Regions from separate parts of the Streptomyces sp. BBFR102 genome, predicted to be linked through region 1. Evidence: predicted binding sites of a transcription regulator. Region 1 holds the regulator's gene; the other holds the start of a gene.
What was found. The regulator HrcA, encoded in region 1, represses chaperone genes, less so after heat shock. The targets are predictions, from matches to a motif close to TTNGCACTCNGNNNNNCNGAGTGCNAA.
Positions count from the first base shown of each region.

Region 2: groES (co-chaperone GroES) is a predicted target of HrcA. The motif match lies at 1,909-1,935, and genes of this name have one in related genera.

Region 1 is NZ_CP195757.1:1,526,699-1,530,587, reverse strand. Features, by position in the region: gene ACSLIC_RS06960 (DUF3097 domain-containing protein) at 1-35, opposite strand, end outside; gene ACSLIC_RS06955 (MBL fold metallo-hydrolase) at 45-785, opposite strand; gene hrcA (heat-inducible transcriptional repressor HrcA) at 1,005-2,021, shown strand; gene dnaJ (molecular chaperone DnaJ) at 2,022-3,164, shown strand; gene ACSLIC_RS06940 (nitronate monooxygenase) at 3,338-3,889, shown strand, end outside.
Region 2 is NZ_CP195757.1:2,082,265-2,086,153, forward strand. Features, by position in the region: gene groL (chaperonin GroEL) at 1-1,296, opposite strand, end outside; gene groES (co-chaperone GroES) at 1,454-1,762, opposite strand; gene ACSLIC_RS09280 (polysaccharide deacetylase family protein) at 2,214-3,152, opposite strand; gene ACSLIC_RS09285 (class I SAM-dependent methyltransferase) at 3,255-3,889, shown strand, end outside.

The DNA.
Region 1 (3,889 bases):
CACGGCGGGGTCAGGTCCGGCTGGTAGCTGCGCATGGGCAGACGTTATGACAGGGCGAACCGGCGGGCCAGCTCATCGCGTTGGGCCCGGACGAACGCGGCGTCCACCACCGCCCCGTGCCCCGGCACGTAGACCGCGTCGGGGCCGCCGAGCGCCAGCAGCCGGTCCAGCGCCTCGGGCCAGCGCGCGGGCACCGCGTCCGGTCCGGCCTGCGGCTGTCCGGACTCCTCGACCAGGTCGCCGCAGAACACCACGTCGGGCGTGCCGGGGACCAGGACCGCCAGGTCGTGCGCGGTGTGTCCGGGGCCCAGGCCCGCGAGGAGTGCCCGGCGCCCGCCGCCCAGCTCCACCACGGCCTCGCCGGAGACCGGGTGCCGGGGGACCACCAGCGTGCCGGCGGCCTCCCCGGCCTCGCGGGAGGCGAGCCCGTGGCGTACCGCGTCGGCCTCCAGCGCGTCGGTGCGGGTGAGGGCGGTGTCCAGGCCGACGGCTCCGTGCACCCGGGCGCCGGCGAAGGCGGCGGCGCCGAAGACGTGGTCGAAGTGGGCGTGGGTCAGTGCCAGATGCGTCACACGGCGGGGCCCGCCCCGCTCGCGCAGGGCCCGCTCGGCCGCGCGACGCAGCCAGGCGCCCTCGCGCAGGGACGCGCCCGCGTCGACCAGCAGGGCGCCGGCCGGGCCCACGACCAGCCCGGCCGTCGCGTCCCAGCGGGGCAGCCGCACCCGCCCGACGCCGGGGGCCACCCACTCCCAGCGCGGCTGCGGCCCGGTCCCGTTCGCGTTCATCGCCTCATCACGGCTCCACCCTCTCAGGCGCCGCGCGGCATACCCGGCGGTACCGGGTGACTTCGCCACGGCGTCCCGGGCCGGGGCGCCCCGGCCTTGCCGCGGACGCACCGGTCAGCCGTACACTGGTCCGCGACGTGGTTGGCACTCGCGCGAGGTGAGTGCCAGCAGAGGCCCGCGGGGGACGCGGGGGCGTGGCAGGCGACTGGGAGGTGCGCGGTGCTCAGTGAACGAAGGCTGGAGGTCCTGCGCGCGATCGTCCAGGACTACGTCGGCACCGAGGAGCCGGTCGGCTCGAAGGCGCTCACCGAGCGCCATCGGCTCGGCGTCTCCCCGGCCACGGTCCGCAACGACATGGCCGCACTGGAGGACGAGGGGTACATCGCCCAGCCGCACACCAGCGCGGGGCGCATCCCGACCGACAAGGGGTACCGCCTCTTCGTCGACCGGCTCGCCGACGTGAAGCCGATGACGGCGCCCGAGCGGCGTGCTATTCATCACTTCCTCGGCCAGGCCGTCGACCTCGACGACGTGGTGGCCCGCACGGTGCGGCTGCTCGCGCAGCTCACCCGGCAGGTCGCGGTCGTGCAGTACCCGTCCCTGACCCGGTCCACGGTCCGGCACGTGGAGCTGCTGTCGATGGCCCCGGCCCGGCTGATGCTGGTGCTGATCACCGACACCGGCCGGGTCGAGCAGCGGATGATCGACTGCCCGGCGCCGTTCGGCGAGGCCTCCGTGGCCGACCTGCGGGCCCGGCTGAACAGCCAGGTCGCGGGGCGCCGGTTCGCCGACGTGCCGCAGCTGGTGCAGGACCTTCCCGAGTCCTTCGAGAGCGAGGACCGGCCCACCGTCTCGACGGTGCTGTCCACGCTCCTGGAGACCCTGGTCGAGGAGACCGAGGAGCGGCTGATGATCGGCGGCACCGCCAACCTCACGCGCTTCGGGCATGACTTCCCTCTCACCATCCGCCCCGTCCTGGAGGCGTTGGAGGAACAGGTCGTCCTGCTCAAACTCCTCGGTGAGGCGAAGGATTCGGCCATGACCGTACGGATCGGTCATGAGAACGCCCATGAGGGCCTCAGCTCCACGTCGGTCGTCTCGGTCGGCTACGGTTCGGGACGCGAGGCAGTCGCCAAACTCGGCGTGGTCGGACCGACCCGCATGGATTACCCCGGAACGATGGGAGCGGTACGCGCAGTGGCACGTTACGTCGGACAGATCCTGGCGGAGTCGTAAGTGGCCACGGACTACTACGCCGTACTCGGCGTGCGCCGCGACGCTTCCCAGGACGAGATCAAGAAGGCGTTCCGCAGACTCGCCCGCGAGCTGCACCCGGACGTCAATCCGGACCCGAAGACGCAGGAGCGCTTCAAAGAGATCAACGCCGCCTACGAGGTCCTCTCCGACCCGCAGAAGAAGCAGGTCTACGACCTCGGCGGCGACCCCCTGTCGCAGAACGGCGGCGGAGGCGGAGCGGGCGGCTTCGGCCAGGGTGGCTTCGGCAACTTCTCCGACATCATGGACGCCTTCTTCGGCACCGCGTCCCAGCGCGGCCCCCGCTCGCGCACCCGGCGCGGTCAGGACGCCATGATCCGGCTCGACATCGAGCTGGACGAGGCCGCCTTCGGCACCACCAAGGACATCCAGGTCGACACGGCCGTCGTCTGCAACACCTGCAACGGCGAGGGCGCCGCCCCCGGCACCTCCGCGCAGACCTGCGACATGTGCCGCGGCCGCGGTGAGGTCTCCCAGGTGACCCGGTCCTTCCTCGGCCAGGTCATGACCTCCCGCCCGTGCCCCCAGTGCCAGGGTTTCGGCACCGTGGTGCCCACCCCCTGCCCCGAGTGCGCCGGGGACGGCCGGGTCCGCTCGCGCCGCACGCTGACGGTGAAGATCCCGGCCGGCGTCGACAACGGCACCCGCATCCAGCTCGCGGGCGAGGGCGAGGTCGGCCCCGGCGGCGGCCCCGCCGGCGACCTCTACGTCGAGATCCACGAGCTGCCGCACTCCGTCTTCCAGCGGCGCGGCGACGACCTGCACTGCACGGTCACCATCCCGATGACGGCCGCGGCCCTCGGCACCAAGGTGCCGCTGGAGACGCTGGACGGCATGGAGGAGATCGACATCCGGCCCGGCACCCAGTCCGGCCAGTCGGTGCCGCTGCACGGCCGGGGCGTCACGCACCTGCGCGGCGGCGGCCGGGGCGACCTGATCGTGCACGTCGAGGTGACCACGCCCGGCAAGCTCGACGCCGAGCAGGAACGCCTGCTGCGCGAACTGGCCCAGCTGCGCGGCGAGGAGCGGCCCACCGGCCAGTTCCAGCCCGGCCAGCAGGGCCTGTTCTCCCGCCTGAAGGACGCGTTCAACGGCCGTTCCTGAGCCGCCAGAACCCGTACGCACCGGGGCCCGGCACCGCCTGACGGCGGGGCCGGGCCCCGGTGCATCGGCGGGGGAGCCCACCTCTGCGGGTCGGCCCGCGTCGCCGGGGGGACCCGGCGGATGCGGAGGAGTCGAGATTCGGCGGGATGCGGGGGACATGGCACGATGCGGTCATGTCCCGTGCGCTGACCGACCTCTGCGATGTCCCGATCGTGCAGGCCCCGATGGCCGGCGGGGGCTCCTGCCCCCCTCTCGCGGCGGCCGTCAGCGACGCCGGGGGCCTCGGGTTCCTCGCCGCCGGCTACAAGACCGCCGACGGCATGTACCAGGAGATCACCCAGCTCAGGGCCCTCACCTCGCGCCCGTTCGGTGTCAACCTCTTCCTCCCCCAGCCCGAGCTGGCCGACTCCGCCACCATCGAGGTCTACCGCCACCAGCTCGCGGGCGAGGCCGCCTGGTACGAGACCCCGCTCGGCGACAGCGATCAGGGCCAGGACGACAATTGGGACGCCAAGCTCGCCATCCTCCTCGACGATCCCGTACCGCTGGTCTCCTTCACCTTCGGCTGCCCCACCGCCGAGGTGATCGACTCCTTCCACCGGGTCGGTACCCGTACCGCCGTCACCGTCACCACTCCCGAGGAGGCCCGCGCCGCGGAGGAGGCGGGCGCCGACGCGCTCTGCGTCCAGGGCGTCGAGGCCGGCGGCCACCAGGGCACCCACCGC
Region 2 (3,889 bases), 560 kb from region 1:
GCGGCCGAGGTTGTCGTCCAGGACCTTGACGGCGTGGACCAGCGCGGAGCCGCCACCGGAGACGATGCCCTCCTCGACCGCGGCGCGGGTCGCGGAGATGGCGTCCTCCAGACGGTGCTTGCGCTCCTTCAGCTCGACCTCGGTGGCCGCGCCGACACGGATCACGCAGACGCCGCCGGCCAGCTTGGCGAGGCGCTCCTGGAGCTTCTCGCGGTCCCAGTCCGAGTCGGTCGACTCGATCTCGGCCTTGATCTGGGCGACGCGGCCCTGGACGTCCTCGGCGTTGCCGCCGCCGTCCACGATGGTCGTGTCGTCCTTGGTGACGGTGACGCGGCGGGCGGTGCCCAGCACGTCCAGACCGGCCTGGTCGAGCTTGAGGCCGACCTCCTCGGCGATGACGGTGGCACCGGTGAGGGTGGCCATGTCGCCGAGCATCGCCTTGCGGCGGTCACCGAAGCCGGGCGCCTTGACGGCGACGGCGTTGAACGTGCCGCGGATCTTGTTGACCACCAGGGTCGACAGGGCCTCGCCCTCGACGTCCTCGGCGATGATCAGCAGCGGCTTGGAGCCACCCGCCTGGATGACCTTCTCCAGCAGCGGCAGCAGGTCCTGGATGGAACCGATCTTGCCCTGGTGGATCAGGATGTACGGGTCGTCGAGGACGGCCTCCATACGCTCCTGGTCGGTCACCATGTACGGGGACAGGTAGCCCTTGTCGAAGGCCATGCCCTCGGTGAAGTCCAGGTCGACACCGAAGGTGTTGGACTCCTCGACGGTGATGACACCGTCCTTGCCGACCTTGTCCATCGCCTCGGCGATGAGCTCGCCGACCTGCTTGTCCTGCGCGGAGAGCGCGGCGACGGCGGCGATGTCGGACTTGTCGTCGATCGGGCGCGCGGTGTCGAGCAGCTCGGCGGAGACGGCGGCGACCGCGGCGTCGATGCCCTTCTTCAGGGCGGCCGGGGAGGCGCCGGCGGCGACGTTGCGCAGGCCCTCGCGGACCAGCGCCTGGGCCAGCACGGTCGCGGTGGTGGTGCCGTCACCCGCGATGTCGTTGGTCTTGGTCGCCACCTCCTTGACGAGCTGGGCGCCGAGGTTCTCGTACGGGTCGTCGCACTCGACCTCACGGGCGATGGTGACACCGTCGTTGGTGATGGTCGGGGCGCCGAACTTCTTGTCGATGACGACGTTGCGGCCCTTGGGGCCGATGGTCACCTTGACGGTGTCGGCCAGCTGGTTCACGCCGCGCTCAAGGGCGCGACGGGCGTCCTCGTCGAACTTCAGAATCTTCGCCATGGGAGCTTTTCGAATCCTCTCGGAGCGGCCTGCCGCCGCGCTCTCGAAATGAAACGCGCCCCTCGCCACCCGGCAAACACTCGCGGGGGCCAGGGGCGCGCTTCAGGAAAAAGGTGGAGTCTGCCGTCCGGGCTCACGCCCGGGCGCCTCCGGCCTGCTACTTCTCGATGATGGCGAGAACGTCGCGGGCCGAGAGGACGAGGTACTCCTCGCCGTTGTACTTGACCTCGGTGCCGCCGTACTTGCTGTACAGAACGACGTCGCCGGTCTTGACGTCGAGCGGCAGGCGCTCGCCGTTCTCGAAGCGGCCCGGGCCCACCGCGAGGACGACGCCCTCCTGGGGCTTCTCCTTCGCGGTGTCCGGAATGACCAGGCCCGAAGCCGTGGTCTGCTCGGCGTCGAGCGGCTGGACCACAATGCGGTCCTCAAGCGGCTTGATGGCAACCTTGGAGCTGGCGGTCGTCACGATCCGACCTCCCCCTTCGGAGATCACGGGGTTAACTGATCTGAGTGTGGCGACCAGGTCGATCCGTCGTCGCGGGTGCCGGACCTGCCCGTCGCTGTGTTGGCACTCTCCTGCGGGGAGTGCCAGGGCTGAGACTATGACCGCAATTAGCACTCGGTCAAGCGGAGTGCCAATGCGCGCGGCGCGCGCTGCTCTCCCGCACTCCTCGCTGGGCTGCCGCCCAGCCCCTGCCACCCCGGGCCAACTCCCACCGACCCAGCCGAAAACCAGCCCACCCGGCACTTGAGGCCATCGATGACCGGCACGGTCGGACGCGCCCGCACCAAAACCCAGCCCGGCCGGCGCTTGAGGCCATCGGTGACCGGCACAGTCGGACGCGTCCGCACCAAAACCCAGCCCGGCCGGGCTGAAGGGCGGCCTCAAGCGCCGGCCGGGCCGAGGTTGGCCGGGCTCAGATGTAATCCTCCAGCCGGGCCACGGCATACCCCTTGGAGGTGATCACCTCCATCGCCTGGCGAACCATGTCCACCATGGACCCGCCCCACTCCCCGGCCCCCCGGAAGTGCGTGAGCACGATGTCCCCGGGGTGCAGATCCCGATCCCATTCGCGGTAGTCGACCCGGTCGGCGAACGCCTCGGCGTTCCACAGCGGGACCGCCTCGATGCCGCAGGACTTGGCCGCCTTGAGGGTGTCCTGGTTGTAGTTGCCGTACGGAGGGCGGAAGAGGCGGGGCCGCTTGCCGTACTGCTTCTCGACGACGTCCTGCATGCCGCAGATCTGATGGCGCTGCTCCTCGTAGGAGAGGCCGGGCAGGTAGGGGTGGTCGAGGGTGTGGTTGTGGAGGGCGGCGCCCTGCTTCCGCATGGCGCGGAAGTAGCCGTAGTCCTCGCTGACCAGGTAGTCGCTGAGGAACGCCGAGTAGGGGATGTCGAGTTCCTTCATCATGCGCAGGAACTCGGGGTCCTTCTCGGCGCCGTCGTCGATGGTCAGGAAGACGACGCGCTCCTTGACGGGGACGGTGGTGAAGACGTGCGGCAGGTTCTCCTGCCCCTCGACCTCGAAGCCGTCGCGCGTGCTGAGGACGGGTTTGACCTCGGGCGGGGCGGGTGCGGCGAGCGGGATCTGCGCGAGACCCCACTTGCGGGTGGCGGCGGCGACGGCGGCCCGCTTCTTGGCGAGCCGCTCGACCCTGGTCTCGGGGGCGGGCCCCTGCCGGCCGGCCTCCACGGGCCCGTCGGACCCGCTCTCCTGGCCCAGGGCGCACCCGGAGAGCAGTGCGGCGGCGGCGAGTCCGGCGGCGAGGAGCCGGGCGGTGCGGGTGCGGCGCGGCCGGCCGCCGGGGCGGAGCCTCCGTCCACCCGATTTTTCATTTTGTCGTACTTGTTCCATGAATCCGCATCCTGGCAGCGCGGACCACCCCTGCCGTCCCGACACCGCGAGGGGCGCCCCCCGGTCCACCGAGTGGCCGACAGGGGCCGGGAGAATGGCCGGGTGACCGAACTGGACTCCTTCACCGCCCTGCTCACCCCCGAGGGCCGCGCCCTGCTCGACACCGTCGCCGGGCACGATCCGGCCGACGAACTGGCCACCGCGACCCGGCTGCGCCGCGACCACCCCGCGCCGCTGGTCTCGGCCGCGCTCGGCCAGGCCCGGCTGCGGCAGCGGGCGGCGGCCAAGTTCGGCGCGGACGCGGCCCGGATGTTCTTCACCCCGCACGGAGTGGAGCAGGCGACCCGTACCGAGGTCGCGGCACACCGCGCGGCCCGGATCGCGGCGCTCGGCGCCCGCACCGTCGCCGACCTGTGCTGCGGGATCGGCGGCGACGCCATCGCGCTGGCGCGGGCCGGGGTGCGGGTGCTCGCGGTGGACCGGGACCCGGTGACGGTGGCCGTGGCGCGGGCCAACGCCGAGGCGCTGGGCCTGGACGGGCTGATCGAGGTCCGGGAGGGGGAGGTCGCCGAGGTGGACACGTCGGGCTGCGAGGCGGTCTTCGTCGACCCCGCGCGCCGGGGCGGGCGCGGCGGCCGGGTCTTCGACCCCGAGGCGTACTCCCCACCGCTCTCCTGGGCCGTCGAGGCGGCGTCGCGCGCCCCGGTGGCGGCCCTGAAGATCGCGCCGGGCGTGCC